2 regions of the Streptomyces sp. NPDC006372 genome follow, and region 1 is predicted to be linked to the other one. Evidence: riboswitches for the same ligand, from Rfam matches in the RefSeq annotation. Region 1 holds a riboswitch; the other holds the start of a gene.
The links. A riboswitch is a leader RNA that binds a small molecule or an ion and turns the genes downstream of it on or off. The one in region 1 is predicted to bind ZMP and ZTP.
Positions count from the first base shown of each region.

Region 2: another riboswitch for ZMP and ZTP. It lies ahead of ABZ016_RS04870 (glycine hydroxymethyltransferase); the one in region 1 lies ahead of ABZ016_RS39210 (bifunctional 5,10-methylenetetrahydrofolate dehydrogenase/5,10-methenyltetrahydrofolate cyclohydrolase).

Region 1 covers NZ_JBEXQJ010000049.1:3,383-11,326, forward strand. Annotated here, with positions in the region: gene ABZ016_RS39195 (LysE family translocator) at 1-302, opposite strand, end outside; gene ABZ016_RS39200 (NAD(P)-dependent oxidoreductase) at 699-1,532, shown strand; partial or broken gene add (adenosine deaminase) at 1,576-2,513, shown strand; partial or broken gene ABZ016_RS39210 (bifunctional 5,10-methylenetetrahydrofolate dehydrogenase/5,10-methenyltetrahydrofolate cyclohydrolase) at 2,975-3,813, opposite strand; ZMP/ZTP riboswitch at 3,863-3,948, opposite strand; partial or broken gene ABZ016_RS39215 (transposase) at 4,159-4,329, opposite strand; partial or broken gene ABZ016_RS39220 (glyoxalase/bleomycin resistance/dioxygenase family protein) at 4,484-4,661, shown strand; gene ABZ016_RS39225 (hypothetical protein) at 4,665-4,928, shown strand; partial or broken gene ABZ016_RS39230 (transposase) at 5,297-5,488, shown strand; partial or broken gene ABZ016_RS39235 (DUF6233 domain-containing protein) at 5,517-5,984, opposite strand; gene ABZ016_RS39240 (zinc-binding dehydrogenase) at 6,363-7,343, shown strand; gene ABZ016_RS39245 (nuclear transport factor 2 family protein) at 7,412-7,843, shown strand.
Region 2 covers NZ_JBEXQJ010000002.1:78,343-86,286, forward strand. Annotated here, with positions in the region: gene ABZ016_RS04855 (2'-5' RNA ligase family protein) at 1-204, opposite strand, end outside; gene trpS (tryptophan--tRNA ligase) at 347-1,360, opposite strand; gene ABZ016_RS04865 (hypothetical protein) at 1,542-2,243, shown strand; gene ABZ016_RS04870 (glycine hydroxymethyltransferase) at 2,275-3,723, opposite strand; ZMP/ZTP riboswitch at 3,757-3,843, opposite strand; gene ABZ016_RS04875 (glutathionylspermidine synthase family protein) at 3,929-5,104, opposite strand; gene ABZ016_RS04880 (hypothetical protein) at 5,120-5,476, opposite strand; gene ABZ016_RS04885 (antibiotic biosynthesis monooxygenase) at 5,848-6,426, shown strand; gene pabB (aminodeoxychorismate synthase component I) at 6,457-7,944, shown strand, end outside.

The sequences.
Region 1 (7,944 bases):
GTTGGTTCTACGCCTCGACGTGCTGAACGCCACGTGGTGACGCCCAGCCAGATGAGATAGATGCCACCCAAGAGCTGCACCGTCGTCAGCGCCCGGGCAGACGACATGACAAGGGCAGACAGGCCAACCGCGGCAAACGTCGCGTGGACCAAGAGCCCGCACGCCGAGCCGAGTGCGGCGCGCACACCATCGAACCGCGAACCGGCGATCACCTGCTGCGTGACCAGCGTGAAGCTCGTACCGGGAATCAATGTCAGGGGTGTGATCGCAGCCACGAAGCCGAGTACCAGATGCCACTGCACGTAACGAGCCTACGCAACGGGCATGCGCCAAACCCCCGGTTTCCCCACCCAGTTCGAGGCGAGCCAGATCGGGGGACCAACCATGCGCCGCATCAACAAGGAGATCATTTGCAGGACGCCCCTTAGGCAGGACTGGTGAGTGCCTCGGGGATTTTGGCGAAGGTCTCCTCGGCAAGGCTCACCAGACCGCCCTGGCCGCCCCGGCCGCCCTGTGACGTCCAGTGCCGGGATGCCGTGTGCCAGACGGCCACGAAGATCTCGACGCGGTAGCTTGCTCCGTCACATGCGGTGGTGTTCCGTAGGGGCTACGCGAAGCGGACTTTTGGGCCCGCGTGGGGAGGGGATCGGTACGTGCGCACGGAGGGATGGCGACAAAACCCCGCCGGGGTGGTTGTGGTGACGGGGAGTTCGGGCCGGGTCGGCTCAGCCTTGGCCGCGGCACTCGGCGCGGCCGGCTGGACGGTTTGTGGTGTGGACCGGGTGCCCGGGCGTTGGACGAGTGTCATCGGAGATCTGCGGGAGCGGTCCGTGCGGCTGGCCGCGGTACCGTCGGCCGATGTTCTGGTCCATGCCGCCGCGCTGCACGCCCCGCACGTCGGACGCCTGGCGGATGAAGAGTTCCGCTCGGTGAACGTCGACGCGACCGCGGACCTGCTCGACGACGCTGTCCGCCTCGGCGTTCAGCGGGTCCTCTACATCAGCAGTACGAGTGTCTACGGGCACGCGCTGGTGCCCACCGACGGTGCGGTCTGGGTGGACGAGCGGCTCACACCGCGTCCCCGGGACATCTACGACGAGACCAAACTGGCCGCCGAGGGCCTGGTCGCCGCCTGCGCCGCATCCTCGGTCACGCTACGCATAGCGCGATGCTTTCCGGAGCCGCTGCCGGTGCTGGCCCGCCACCTGCTGCACCGGGCGGTCGACGTGGCCGACGTGGCGGCGGCGGGGCTCCTGGCCGTCTCGCAGCCCACCGTGACCGGTACGTTCAACATCTCCGGGCCGCACCCGTTCCACCGGGACGACTGCTTTGCCCTGCACAGTGCTGCGAGTGCGGTGCTCGCCGACCGGGCACCCGACGTCGTCGCGGCATTTCGAGACCGGGGGTGGCCGGTACCCGATCGCCTGGATCGGGTGTACGACTCGACTGCCGCGGCGAACGCTTTCGGATACCGCCCTGTCCACGGAGTCCGGCAACTCCTGCGCGAAAGCGAGGGCCAAGCGCATGAGTGAGCCGACGGCCGCCCCGCCGGGCGCGCGGCCCGTGACGCCGAAAATGGAACTCCACGTGCACCTGGAGGGCACGGTCGAACCGGCGACGCTGCTCGCCCTGGCACGGCGCAATGGCCTGCGGCTCCCGGCCGAGACGGTCGCGGACCTCCGCAAGATGTACCGTTTCACGACTCTCGACGCGTTCATCAACACCTGGATTCTGACGACGAACTGCCTGCGTACGGCCGAGGACTTCCGGCAGATCACCGTCGAGTACATCGGCCGGGTCGCGGCGCTCGGGGCTGCCTATGTCGAGGCCGTCTTCTCGCCCGCGGAGCGGGCTCAAAGGGGAGTGGACTGGCATGAGCTGTTCGCCGGGTACTGCGAGGGGCGGCGGAGGCCGAGGACCGCTTCGGCGTGACGGTGCGGCTCACCCCCGACCTGTACCGGGGTGTCGAGGTGACGCTGGCCGAGGAATGCGCACGGATCGCGGTTCGGTACGCACAGCGCGGCGTTGTGGGCTTGGGCATCGGCGGGAAGCCGTCGGCGATGCCGCTGGCCGCGTACGACCGGGCGTTGCGAATCGCTGCGGATGGGGGACTTGCGTTCTTGCCGCATGCCGGCGAGAAGGACGACGCGGAGTCGGTGCGCGAGGTCATGCCGTACGGGCCCCGGCACGGGATCGGCGCCTGGCGCGAACCTGACCTGCTGGCCGAGATCATCGAGCGGGACATCGTGCTCGACGTGTGCCCGACATCGAACCTGCGCACCGGTGCCGTGCCGACGCTCGCGTCCCATCCGCTGGCACGCCTGGTGGCCGCCGGCGTGCGGTGCACCATCGGTACCGACGACCCGGCCGTGTTCGGCACCGACCTGCGGCGCGAATACGACGCGGCTGCCGCACTCGGGCTGCAGGCCGCCGACGCCTGGCAATCCGGACTGATCGGTGCCGCGTGCGCGGAGCCGGTACGTGACCGGCTGGCCGGCCTGATGAGGGGGTGAGCAGCGCCGGGCAACCGCTGCTTGGTACGCCAGCGGGGCGCGGGGCCGGCCCGGTCGGCCTGCGCGGGCATTTTTCCGATGCCGCACTGCTGTCCCCCCCCCAGAGCGCAGCGGTCGGCACGCCGAGAGTTTCCCACTCATGACCGGCCACTTCACAACGATGCCAAGGTGCCGGAACCGCGGCGTGTCGATCGCGGAGCACGCGGCGGCGACCACAACGGAACTGCGCTCCGAGGGTGAGACAGAGGGGCGCCGCCTTCTGGTGCGAGGACGTGGGACCACAGCCCTGGCCAAAGCCCCAGAGCCGGCCTGCGGCGAACGCCACCGCCCCCGCCGTGGCTCGCGACTCTCACCGGCGGCGAGCCGTCACCGCAACAACGGCCGCCCCCTCGGCAGGCGGTCGGCCACCGTGAGCGAGAACCTGCCTGCCACGGCATCACGGGGTCGCTCTGGTGGGGAGGTCAGTGGTGCCGAAACCCCAGCTGGGCGGCGGCTGCGTCCACGGTCTGCGCGAGCAGGACGGCGATGGTCATCGGCCCAACGCCCCCGGGCACGGGAGTGATCAACCGGGCACGGGCGACAGCGGTGTCGAAGTCCACGTCACCGACGTTGCCGGGGTTGTAGCCGGCGTCGATCACCACGGCACCGGGCTTGATGTGCTCGCCCCGGATCATCCGGGGCCGCCCGACAGCCGCCACCACCACGTCCGCTTCCCGCACCATCGCCGGCAGGTCCGCCGTACGGGAGTGGCAGTACGTCACCGTCGCGTCCTTGGCGAGCAGCAGCATCCCCACCGGTTTGCCGAGGATCGGGCTGCGTCCCACCACGACGGCGTGCTTGCCGGCCAGGTCGACGTCGTAGGCCTCCAGCAGCCGTATGATCCCGCCCGGTGTGCAGGACACGAAGCCCGGCAGTCCGAAGCTCATCGCGGCGAAAGAACGCATCGTGACCCCGTCGACGTCCTTCTCCGGGGCGATGGCCTCGAATGCCGCTCGCTCGTCGATGTGCGGGCGCAGGGATGCTGGAGCAGGATGCCGTGCACGTCCGGATCGCCGGACAGGTCGGCGAGGGTGGCGATCAATTCGGCGGTCGTGGTGGTGGCGGGCAGACCGATGTGCCGGGAGCGGATGCCCGCCTTCGCGCACCGCGACCGCTTCATGCGGACATACGTGACCGACGCGGGGTCTTCGCCCACCAGTACCGTCGCCAGACAGGGACTGGTCCCCGTGCGCCCTGAAATCTCCGACGCCTTGGCAGCGGCCTCCTCGACCAAGCGTTTGGCGAGGCCACTGCCGTCCATGAGCTGAGCCGTTTGAGTCGGCGACACGCTTGCCCTCCAGGCGTGGTTGACCACTCGCCCAGGCGCACGGCATCGACGTCTCGTCAGACCGCTCCCCGGTGGTGCTCCACCTAAGCGCCAGTCACGGCCCACGCTGCACTGTAATGGAATCAGCGTGTTCGATGGGGAGCAATGGCGCGAAGGGCTTCGTCCGGTCTTGGATCCCCTTAGCTACGCCCGGATACGGGAGCGGTCGTCCATCGCTCGGCCGAAAGCCAGGGCGTTCGCGACCGACGCGCAGCTTCGCCGGGAGCACCTCGCGCAGCCAAGGCCAACCCCGGCTTCGGGCCACTCGGCCAGACGTCACCAGCACGTCATACCCGCGCCGAAGCTGAGCTCCTGCGGCAGATGCTCTCAGGGAACCCCGGTGTGCAGCACGAACAGGATGCCCTGGAACACCAGCCAACCTGGTTGCCGCTTGCGACCAGGGTGCTGCCTGCGCCGCTCCACCTTCGGCAACAGTGGCTCGACCACCATCCATAGCTCGTCATTGGCTTCCACGGCCCCGAACGAGTCACTTCGCACTGCCAAAGCACCGGTCCGGAGTGGTCCAACCACCTCAGAGACCTGCCGTTGAAGTAACCGTTGGTGAGGCGGAGCGGCCCAAAGCATCCGCCAAACCCACGGTTACCGGGTGTGGGTCCACGGCCCCGGCGAGGAGCCCTGGGAGGTCTACGACGTCAAGGCTGACGCCGCAGATGGGCAACAGTCCCGCTCAGGAAGGCGACGCCTGCTGCAGCAGCGAAGTGGCCGCGGCTAGGGCTTCAGAGACCGTCCAGTCTTCGGAGGGTTGCGCCTGCGACAGCTGATCTGTGTCTCATGAGACATACCGGAGTCTGGAGAACGACGGGTTCCGGGCTCTGGTGTCCGCCGACGCCGGGCAGGCTCCCCTGCGCCCCAGGCACGGCTCCGAGATGGCCCCGGGCTTCCCAGAGCTCGTGACTGCCGCCGGACAGTTGCCGGACGCGACCGCGCTGGACGGCGTGCTGGTGGTGTGGGAGCACGATCGGCTCGCCTGCGAGCGACTGCAGAACCGACTGCAGCAGCCGCTGCACCGGCGCGGCCCGGGTCGCTGACGAGGCACCGGCCCACTTCGTCGCCTTCCATCTCCCCAGGCCTTCCGGCACGGACACGACGAACTGGGCCCTGTTCCCCCCGAAGCTGCCGCGAAGTGACGAGTAACTCAGCGTGTTGTCAGGGCCTCGGTCTCTGTGCGGGGTTCGGGTCCTTCGCCACCAGCGAGGGCGGCGAAGTCGGCGTGCGCCTGCCCGACGGCTTCGGGGTACGCTCACCCTTCGCCGGAGCACGATGCCAAGCATGTCGTCGGTGATGACCGGCGGCCGGGTACCGTACTTGCCCTTGCAGGCCGCGGTGTCGAGCCCCTCCAGCGTCGACTCGCGGATGTTCTCCCTCCTGGTCTCCGCCATCGCCGCGACTCTCTTTGATCTGGGCCGACGGCGGTTACCGCGGCCATCTCCAGGACTGGGCTGCCCAGCACCTCGGACTCGTTGTTGACGTCGTCCGCCGCAGCGACGACGTCAGCGGTTTTGAGGTCTTGCCCCGCCGTTGGGTCGTGGAAAGATCCTTTGCCTGGTTCCTGCGCAGCCGGCGCCTGGTCCGGGACTACGAACGGCGCACCCCTTGAGTACGGGGTCCAGTTCGGTCGCCGCGCTGCACAGAGAACACAGCCGGGTACCGGGGTGCTCCGCCGCGTCCAGCGTCTTGTCCAGGGCCAGCACCGGCGCCCCGGCGGGTGCTTCCTCGCAGTCGACGGCATGGATGACGCCCCGGCCGGGACTGCGGCCGCCGTCCAACTTCTGCAGGACCCATCCCGACGGCCGACGCTCTCCGAGGATCTGCTGCGCCGTCGACGGCGGCGGCAGCCGGGTCGTGGGGACGTCGTCGTACGAGACGCCGAGCACCGGCTTCACGTGGTCGGGGGCTTGCACCCACACCGCGTACCAGGCGGGCTCCACACGCCCGGAAGACGTGTTCTGCCAGGCAGGGACGGCCACCTTGTACAGCCAGGAGCCTGGGACCTGCTGGCGCTCCTGGAAACGGCCAGTGACCTCCTGTTTTCTAGGGCGGGTGAGGCTGTGGTGTGACGTGGCACGCACCGCACCGCACAGCACAGGTGACAGGCCCGCGTCCCCTCCCTCGCCGTCCGACGGCCCGACCAGGACGCCTCGGGCCCATCCCTCCTGGTCGTACCACTCCAAGCCACCGCTTCCGTCCTAGTAGAAGGGGAGCGGGGCGGGCTCAAGGCTTCCCCCGCCGGGATGAGGCCCGGTGAAGCCCGCGATCGCCGAGCTCCACCGAGTGTCCCCCGCTGACCATCAGATGTCCGCAACCGACTGAGCGATTCGCCGGATGTCGGCAGAGGATCGAGAGGTGCCGCGGCGACCGCCGCGCCGCCGGCCCCAGCGTGGCGGCCCTGCGGGGTCGTACCTGATAAGCGAGGAACTGGCATGGACAAGCGTGCAGCGTCCGCAGGCGCCGCCTCTGCGACGATGCGAGCGGTCGTCGTCACTGAGCCCGGCGGCCTGGATGCCTTGCGGGTCATCACGGTGCCGATGCCCGAGCGGCAGCCCGGATGGGTGCGCATCAAGGTGAAGGCGTTCGGCGTCAACGAGTCCGAGGTCACCACCCGCAAGGGCGAGTCGGACCCGGAGGTCACCTACCCGCGGATTCCCGGCATCGAGGGCGTCGGTGTGGTCGACCGGGCCGACGAGGACAGCGGGCTGCGCCCGGGGCAGCAAGTGGCGACCATGATGGGCGGCATGGGCCGGTCCTTCGACGGCTCGTACGCGCAGTACGTGACCGTCCCCGCGGGACAGGTCATCCCGTTCGAGACCGGCCTCCCGTGGGAAGTGGCCGGCGCGCTGCCGGAGATGTTCCAGACCGCCTACGGCTCCCTCGCCGCGGGCCTGGGTCTGCGGGCGGGGCAGACGCTGCTGATCCGCGGCGGCACCTCCACGGTCGGGCTGAGCGCGGCCACGATCGCGAAGGACCTCGGAGCCACCGTGCTGTCCACCACCCGCAGTTCGGACCGGGCGGGGGAACTGCGGGCTGTGGGGGTCGACCATCCTCTGGTCGACAACGGCACCATCGCCGACCAGGTGCGCGAGCTGATGCCGGACGGCGTCGACGCCGTACTGGAACTGGTGGGCTGCTCGGTCCTCGCCGACACCTTCCGCACCGTCCGCCGCCACGGCACCGTCTGCTTCACCGGAGCCCTGGCGGGCCAGTGGACGATCCCCGACTTCACCCCGTTCATGATCCCGGGCGGGGTGCGGCTGACCAGCTACGCGGGCGAGGCCACCGACCTGCCCGAGCAGGTGTTCCAGCAGCAGCTGCAGGCCATCGCTGACGGGCGGCTCAAGGCCCCGATCGCGAAGGTCCACCACGGCCTGGAGCAGGTGCGCGATGCCCAGGCCGACGTCGAGGCCGGCACGACGCCGGGCAAGCACGTCGTGCTGCTCGACGACTGAGAAACCACATCATTCCGCGCCGGTCAGCTCAGAGCCGGCCCGCCGCGGCATGCACGAAAGGAAGCGCCATGGGCGTCAACAAGGAAGAAATCAGCACGACCATCATCGAGCTGGAGAAGTCGTTCAACGAGCGGTGGAGCGTCGGCGACAACCGCGGCTACCTCGACGCGTTCGCCGAGGAGCTCAGCTATTTCGACCCGATCCTCGAGAACATCCTGGTCGGCCGGGACAAGGTCATCGCATGGATCGACTCCATCTACTCCAACCCGCACATCGTCCGCAACGAGTACCTCAACCCGCAGGTTCACGTCAGCGACAGCGGTGACCTCGCCGTCCTGGGGTACAACCTGAACACCTTCGTTCTCGACGAGAACGGCGAGGAGAAGCAGCTGCGCGCCTGGAACGCCTCCCACGGCTACAAGCTCATCGACGGCCAGTGGCGGATCGTGCACTCCAACTGGGCGTTCTCCGAGACCGTGACGGAGAAGATCGCTTCCTGACCGGGAGGCTCCGAAGCAAACACCCTCATCGGAGGCGACCGATGAGTGAGGGTGTCACTGAGACGGCCTGCTGTGGCCCGAGGGCCGTGGCTGCCGCGGAG
Region 2 (7,944 bases), on a different contig from region 1:
GGGCCGGCCCGCCGCGGCGACCTCGGCCAGATGCGCCTCGACCGCGGGCAGGGCCGACTCGTCGACCTCCGTCGGCGGCAGCAGGGTGACATGCGTGGGGATACCGTGAGCAGCGGCGTCGCCGAAGCCCGCGCGCAGCTGCTGGAGCTGGCTGCCGTGAGGCTCCGGGACCGCGATCGAGACACCGATCGTTACGGTCCCCACGTCGTCTCCTGTCGTTTCAGTTAGTGGGCCGCTGATACGACCACCCGGATATCGACTGTACGACCACGACCCGGTTACGGGCAGGCGCAACCGAAGTGATGTACAGCGCTGTCCGGTGGTACGGCTGTGCGCGGGAGCGGGTTCAGTGCTTGGCGGGCAGGAAGCCCACCCTGTCGTACGCCTGGGAGAGGGTCTCCGCGGCGACGGCGCGTGCCTTCTCGGCGCCCTTGGCCAGGATCGAGTCGAGCGTCTCCGGGTCGTCCAGGTACTGCTGGGTGCGCTCCCGGAACGGCGTCACGAAGTCGACCATGATCTCGGCGAGGTCCGTCTTGAGCGCGCCGTAGCCCTTGCCGGCGTACTTCTCCTCAAGCTCGGCGATGGTCGCCCCGGTGAGGGTCGAGTAGATGCCGAGGAGGTTGCTGATGCCCGGCTTCTCCGCCGCGTCGTAGCGGATCACGGTGTCGGTGTCCGTGACGGCGCTCTTGACCTTCTTGGCCGTGGCCTTCGGCTCGTCGAGGAGGTTGATGAGGCCCTTCGGCGTGGAGGCCGACTTGCTCATCTTGATCGACGGGTCCTGGAGGTCGTAGATCTTCGCCGTCTCCTTGAGGATGTACGGCTTCGGGACGGTGAAGGTCGGGCCGAAACGGCCGTTGAAGCGCTCGGCGAGGTCGCGGGTGAGCTCGACGTGCTGGCGCTGGTCCTCGCCGACCGGGACCTCGTGGGCCTGGTAGAGCAGGATGTCCGCGACCTGGAGGATCGGGTAGGTGAAGAGGCCGACGGAGGCGCGCTCGGCGCCCTGCTTGGCGGCCTTGTCCTTGAACTGGGTCATACGGCTCGCCTCGCCGAAGCCGGTGAGACAGTTCATGACCCAGGCGAGCTGGGCGTGCTCGGGGACATGGCTCTGGACGAAGAGCGTGCAGCGGTCCGGGTCCAGGCCCGCGGCGAGCAGCTGCGCGGCGGCCAGGCGCGTGTTCGCGCGCAGCTCCTTCGGGTCCTGCGGGATGGTGATCGCGTGCAGGTCGACGACCATGTAGAACGCGTCGTGGGTCTCCTGCAGCGCCACCCACTGGCGGACGGCGCCGAGGTAGTTGCCGAGGTGGAACGAGCCGGCGGTGGGCTGGATGCCGGAGAGCACGCGGGGTCGGTCAGAGGCCATGTTCACCATTCTCTCAGGTCCCGGGGAGCGATCCGGAACCGGTCGGAAACAGGTGGGGTCCCGTTTCTCCCCGGCGGTGTAACAAGGGGTGAGTGCGCGGGAGGGGGCCGGGGTGGGCCGTGGAGGGGGAGCGATGCGGGCACGGAGCGGGGCGGGGAGAGGGCGGGGCAGGGGCGTGACGGTGTGGCGTGCGCTGCTCGTCGCGGGGGCCGCCGTGTGCGCCGTGGTTGCGACGGCGGCCACCGGCGCGGCGGCGGCTGAGGCGCGGGGGCGGGACGTCCCCGACGTGGCGATGGTCGTCGCGGGCGGCACGGGCCGCGCGGCGGCCGTGCGCTCGGGCGAGCCGGCCTTCGCCCGCCTGTGGCAGCTGCTGCAGCCCGAGCGCACGGAGACGGAGCGGGTGCCGGAGGCCTGGACACAGGGACGGTTCCCGCCGGTCCGGCTCACGGTGGTGTGGGGGCTCTCGGGCGTCGGCGGCTGGCCGAGCACGAACCGGCCGCCCGGTGGTGACGTGGCCGTCGAGCGTCAGGATCAGCTGTTCGTGGCCGAGGACGGCACGCCCTGGGTGCGTTCGGATCCCGCGCCGACCGTGGAGGACGACGACATCCGCTGGCATCGGGCACCGCGCTCCGTCTTCGAGCGGCTGGACCTGGCACGGCTGCTCGGCGGCAGCGCCATGGAGGGCGGGTCCGGCGGGAGCACCGCCTCGGGCGACCTGTCCGGCCCGGTGCGGGGCGATGTCCGGTGGGCGGCGGCGGGGCTGGCGGCCGGACTCGCGGCCGGCGTCGGCGGCACACTGCTGACACGCCGCGCGGCGGCCCGGCGGGAAGCCGGACCGCCGCGGGAGGAGCCGCGTCAGGAGCTGATCGACCTGGACCGGTGAGGCCCGTGCCGATGCCCCGCCGGTGCGGGCGTCAGCCCAGGTCGATCTCCGGGTACAGCGGGAAACCGGCCACGAGGTCGGTGGCGCGGCGGGAGATCTCGTCGGCGATCTTCGCGTCGAGGACGTGGGCCGCCTTGGAGGGGGCGCCCGACTTGGTCGTGCCCGGCTCCGTGGTGGTGAGGACGCGGTCGATCAGACCGGCCACCTCGTCCATCTCCGCCGTGCCGAGACCGCGGGTGGTCAGGGCGGGGGTGCCGATGCGGATGCCGGAGGTGTACCAGGCGCCGTTCGGGTCGGCGGGGATCGCGTTGCGGTTGGTGACGATGCCCGAGTCGAGCAGGGCGGCCTCGGCCTGGCGGCCGGTGAGGCCGTAGGAGGAGGCGACGTCGATCAGGTTCAGGTGGTTGTCCGTGCCGCCCGTCACCAGCGTCGCGCCGCGGCGCATCAGGCCCTCGGCGAGCGCGCGGGAGTTGTCGACGATGCGCTGGGCGTAGTCGCGGAAGGACTCCTGGCGGGCCTCGGCGAGGGCGACCGCCTTGGCGGCCATGACGTGCGGGAGCGGGCCGCCGAGGACCATCGGGCAGCCGCGGTCGACCTGGTCCTTCAGCGAGTCGTCGCACAGGACCATGCCGCCGCGGGGGCCGCGCAGCGACTTGTGGGTGGTCGTCGTCACGATCTGCGCGTGCGGGACCGGGTCGAAGTCGCCGGTGAGGACCTTGCCCGCGACCAGGCCGGCGAAGTGGGCCATGTCGACCATGAGCGTCGCGCCGACCTCGTCGGCGATCTCGCGCATGATCCGGAAGTTCACCAGGCGGGGGTAGGCCGAGTAGCCCGCGACGATGATCAGCGGCTTGAACTCGCGGGCCTGGGCGCGCAGGGCCTCGTAGTCGATGAGGCCGGTGGCCGGGTCCGTGCCGTAGGAGCGCTGGTCGAACATCTTGCCGGAGATGTTCGGGCGGAAGCCGTGGGTGAGGTGGCCGCCCGCGTCCAGGGACATGCCGAGCATGCGCTGGTTGCCGAAGGCCTGGCGCAGCTCGGCCCAGTCGGCCTCGGTCAGGTCGTTGATCTGGCGGACGCCGGTCTTCTCCAGGAAGGGCACCTCGACGCGGGCACCGAGGACGGCCCAGAAGGCGACGAGGTTGGCGTCGATGCCGGAGTGCGGCTGGACGTAGGCGTGGCGGGCGCCGAAGAGCTCCTTGGCGTGCTCGGCGGCCAGGGACTCGACGGTGTCGACGTTGCGGCAGCCGGCGTAGAAGCGGCGGCCGACGGTGCCCTCGGCGTACTTGTCGCTGAACCAGTTGCCCATCGTCAGGAGCGTGGCCGGGGAGGCGTAGTTCTCGGAGGCGATCAGCTTGAGCATCTCGCGCTGGTCGGCGACCTCCTGGCCGATGGCGTCCGCTACGCGGGGTTCGACGGCGCGGATGACGTCGAGGGCGGCGCGGTAGGCGGTGGAAGCGGTGGAGAGGGGCTCGGCTGACATGTGTGGACCTCCGGACGTTGCGTTCAGCGTTCACGGTACGGCCCAGGCGCACGGCTCTGTCTGCTCGGGCCGCTCCCCGATGGTTGGTCCCATCCCAGCGCGCCAGTCACGGCCCAGGGTCAGCCTACCGGGTTGCCCTTCGTTGCCGAGTGCGGGTGGTATGTGGCTTGTCGCGCAGTTCCCCGCGCCCCTGAAAAGCAGGGCGCTAGAGGATCACGTGGGGGAGGAAGCGGGCGTACTCGTCCGTGATCAGGCCCGAGGACTCTCGGATGCCCAGGCCCGCCGACTCGTTCTCCACCACCCAGGCGCCGAGGACCACCCTGTTGCCGTCGAAGTCGGGCAGGGGGGCCAGCTGCTGGTAGCAGCAGGGCTCGTCGCGGACGGTGGGGGCGGATCCCGGCTCGTGGATCGTGACGCCCGCGCCCTCGCGGCCGAGGAGGGGTTTGGCGACCCAGCCCGGCAGGTCCCTCGGACCGTCCAGGTGGGCGGGGAGGAGGTTCGGGTGGTCCGGATACAGCTCCCAGAGGATCGCGAGCAGCGCCTTGTTGCTGAGGAGCATCTTCCAGGCCGGTTCTATCCACAGGGTGGAGCCCGTGCCGCCGCCGTTGTCGAGGGTGTCGAGGACGTGGTCCGCGAAGCGGTCGGTGGTGAGCCACTCCCAGGGGTAGAGCTTGAAGATGCTACGGATGAAGCGGAGGCGGTTGTCGACGAAGCGGCCGGAGAGGCGGTCCCAGCCGATCTCCTCCATGGCGATCCAGTCGGTCTCCATGCCCGCCTGCTCGGCCGTCTCCTTGAGGTAGGCGACCGTCATCATGTCCTCGCCGAGTTCGTCGGCGGAGGAGTACGCGAAGTACAGGGGGCTGCCGGGCGGGAGGAGGGCGGCCTGTTTCCGCCAGGCGGCTATGAGGCGCTCGTGGAGGGAGTTCCACTGGTCGGCGCCGGGGAACCGGTCCTCCATCCAGAACCACTGGGGGGACGCGGCCTCCACCAGCGAGGTGGGGGTGTCGGCGTTGTACTCCAGGAGCTTGGCCGGGCCGGTGCCGTCGTAGCGGAGGTCGAAGCGGCCGTAGACGGAGGGGAGTTCGGCGCGGCGGCGCCAGGCCTCGGCGACCGCCCGGGCCACCCGGGGGTCGGTGATGCCGAGGTCCGCGAAACGGTCCTCGGTGACGATGTGCTCGGCAGCCGCCAGGCACATGCGGTGGAGTTCCTCGACCACCTCCTCCAGGGCCTCGATCTCCGGGAGGGTGAAGACGTAGTAGGCGCTCTCGTCCCAGTAGGGGCGCAGGGAGTCGTCGGGGTAGCGGGTGAGGGGGTAGATCAGGCCCTGTTCCTCGACGGTCGGCTGCCAGTCGGGGCGGGGGTCGATGGTGCGGCGTTCCATGTGCGTGCGTCCCGGTCAGCCGCCGCCGCTGCCGCCCGAGCAGCCGAAGCCGCCCCGGTCGACGGCCTCGCTGCGGCTGAAGGTGCCGTTGTCGGCGTAGCCGCCGCTGACGTCGGCGTCGTAGTACCAGTCGGCGTCCGTGCCCTTGGTCTTGCCGGTCTTCTTGCGGCTCTTGCCGGAGGAGGAGCCCGAGGACGAGGACGAGCAGTTCTTGTCGGCAACGATCTTGTAGCCGTTGATGTAGTCGTAGCTGTCCCGGTCCACGCAGCGGCGGTCCGGGTCGGAGCCGCAGGCGGACAGGGCCGCCGCGAGGACCCCCATGCCGCCCAGCACCACGGTGCTCGAGCGCAGTCGCCGCCGTGTTTCCGCCATGTCGGTGTCTCCCCCGTGTACTTCCTGTCGTGTGCTGCCGAGCGGTCAGCCTAGAGAGCGGTGTGAGCGGTCGTACATGGCCCCCCGTCAGCGACCGCTCCCCTACTGTCGTTTTGTGATCTTTGGAATGGTGTGCGCCCTTGGTGCCGCGGCTCCTTCGGTACGGCGACGGTGTTGCAGGCGATCGCTGTGGCGGGTGCGCTGGCGTTGTCGCGGTTCGGGGAGGCGCCGGTGGGGGCGGTGGACGGCGCGGTCGCGCCGTAGTCATGGGACGTGCTTTCCCATCTGCTGAATCTCTCCGTCTTGCGGACAGCCGGAAAATTGTTTGTTGAATCCTGAACGCACAGGGAGCGCTTTCCGTAAGGGACGGCGTGGCCAGTAATCCCGTCACGGTCACCGTGGCCTATCGCGTGATGCCGGGCCGTGCGGCCGACTTCCACTCCTGGGGGTGGGCCATGCTGGGCGCGACCGCGCGGCAGCCGGGGTTTCTGGGGGGTGGGGTACTTGTCGACGGAGGGGCGGAGTGGCATGTCGTCTATCGCTTCGCCAGCGAGGGTTCTGCTCTGGCCTGGGAGAATTCGACCTCCCGGGCACAGTGGGACGCCCGGCTGGACGGCGTCGCCCTGGAGGCGGAGCGCCGGAGGGTGCCGGGCGCCCGGGCCTGGTTCGACGCGCAGACGCTGACCCCGAAGCCACCGGCTCCGCCGTCGAAATGGAAACTGTGGTTCGTGAATATGAGCGCGGTCTTTCCGCCGGTGCTCCTGTTCAATCTGACGGTGCTTCCCTATCTGGGTGACCTCAACGCCCTGATTCGCACGCTGCTGTTGTGTCTGTGTGTGACAGCCCTTGTCACCTGGATTCTCATGCCTCGGCTCCAGCGTTTCTTCCGGAAATGGCTGTACCCGTCGCTCCAGGCGCTGCGCGGGCGGCACAAACGCCGGGCCACCTAGGCCCGCGAACGAACAGAGGGAGGTGGGCGGGTGAAGACCCTGCTCATCGACAATTACGACTCGTACACGTACAACCTGTTCCAGCTGATCGCCGAGGTGAACGGCGAGGAGCCGGTGGTGGTGCGCAACGACACCCCCGCCGGGGAACTGCCGGACCTCCGGCGTTTCGACAACCTCGTGGTGTCCCCCGGCCCCGGACACCCGGCCGACGCCCGTGACTTCGGGATCGGGACCAGGCTGCTGGCGTCGTCCCCGGTGCCCGTGCTCGGCGTGTGCCTCGGCCATCAGGGCATCGCGCTCGGGGAACGTGGGTTGGTGGAGGCCGCTCCGGAGCCGCGTCACGGGCATCTGTCCACGATCCGGCACGACGGACAGGACCTGTTCCAGGGGCTGCCGCAGCACTTCACCGCCGTCCGCTACCACTCGCTGTCCGTGCGCGAGCCGCTGCCGGAGACGCTGGAGGCGACCGCCTGGGCCGAGGACGGTGTCCTGATGGGACTGCGGCACCGCAGCAGGCCGCTGTGGGGCGTGCAGTTCCACCCGGAGTCCGTCCTCACGGAGTACGGCCACCGGATGCTGGTGAACTTCCGGAACCTGACGGCCGAGCGGGCCGGCAAGCTGCGGACGAAGAACACGGCGGTGCCCTCCCACGAGGCGCCCGCCCGGCGTCGGCCCGTAGCCCCGGAGTGCGATGCGGGGGTCCGGCGTCCGACGGCACGAACGGCCGCCGCCGGATCCGGGCCCGTGACCGCCGCGGAATCCCGGCCCGTGGCCGCGGCCGTCTTCCAGATGACCACCCTCTCCCAGGCCGCCGCGGGGCCGCCCGCCGGGTCCGTCACCTCCGGTGGGTCCGTCGCCTCCGGCAGGGACATCGCCTCCAGCCGACCCATGGCATCCGGGGCGGACGTCGCCTCGGGCGGGTCCGTCGCCTCCGGCCGGTCCGTCCTATCCGGCAGGAACACAGCCTCCAGCCGGCCCATCGCGTCCGGCGGGGCCGCCGAGCCAGCCACCTCGGCCGCCACCACGACACCGGCGACACAGACGACACCCGCGACACCCGCCGCCACCATCCCCCGCCCCCGCCGCCCCGAACGCGTCGGCTACCGCCTGCACACCCGCCGGATCACCGGTGCCGTCGACACCGAAGCCGCCTTCACCCGGATGTACGCGGGCTCCTCGCGCGCCTTCTGGCTGGACAGTTCGCTCGTCGAGCCGGGACGGTCGCGGTTCTCGTTCTTCGGGGACGACAGCGGGCCCCTCGCGGAACTCGTGCGGTACGACGTCACGACCGGGCGCTGTGAGATCGAGCGGGCGGGACGGCCCGTGCGGAAGGTCGCGGCGAGCGTCTTCGACTACCTGAAGCGGCAGTTGACCAGCCGCCGGGTGGACGGCACCGGGCTGCCGTTCGACTTCACGGGGGGTTACGTCGGCTACCTCGGCTACGAGGTGAAGGCCGACTGCGGGTCGCCGAACCGCCACCGCTCAACTGCCCCGGACGCCGCCTGGCTGTTCGCCGAC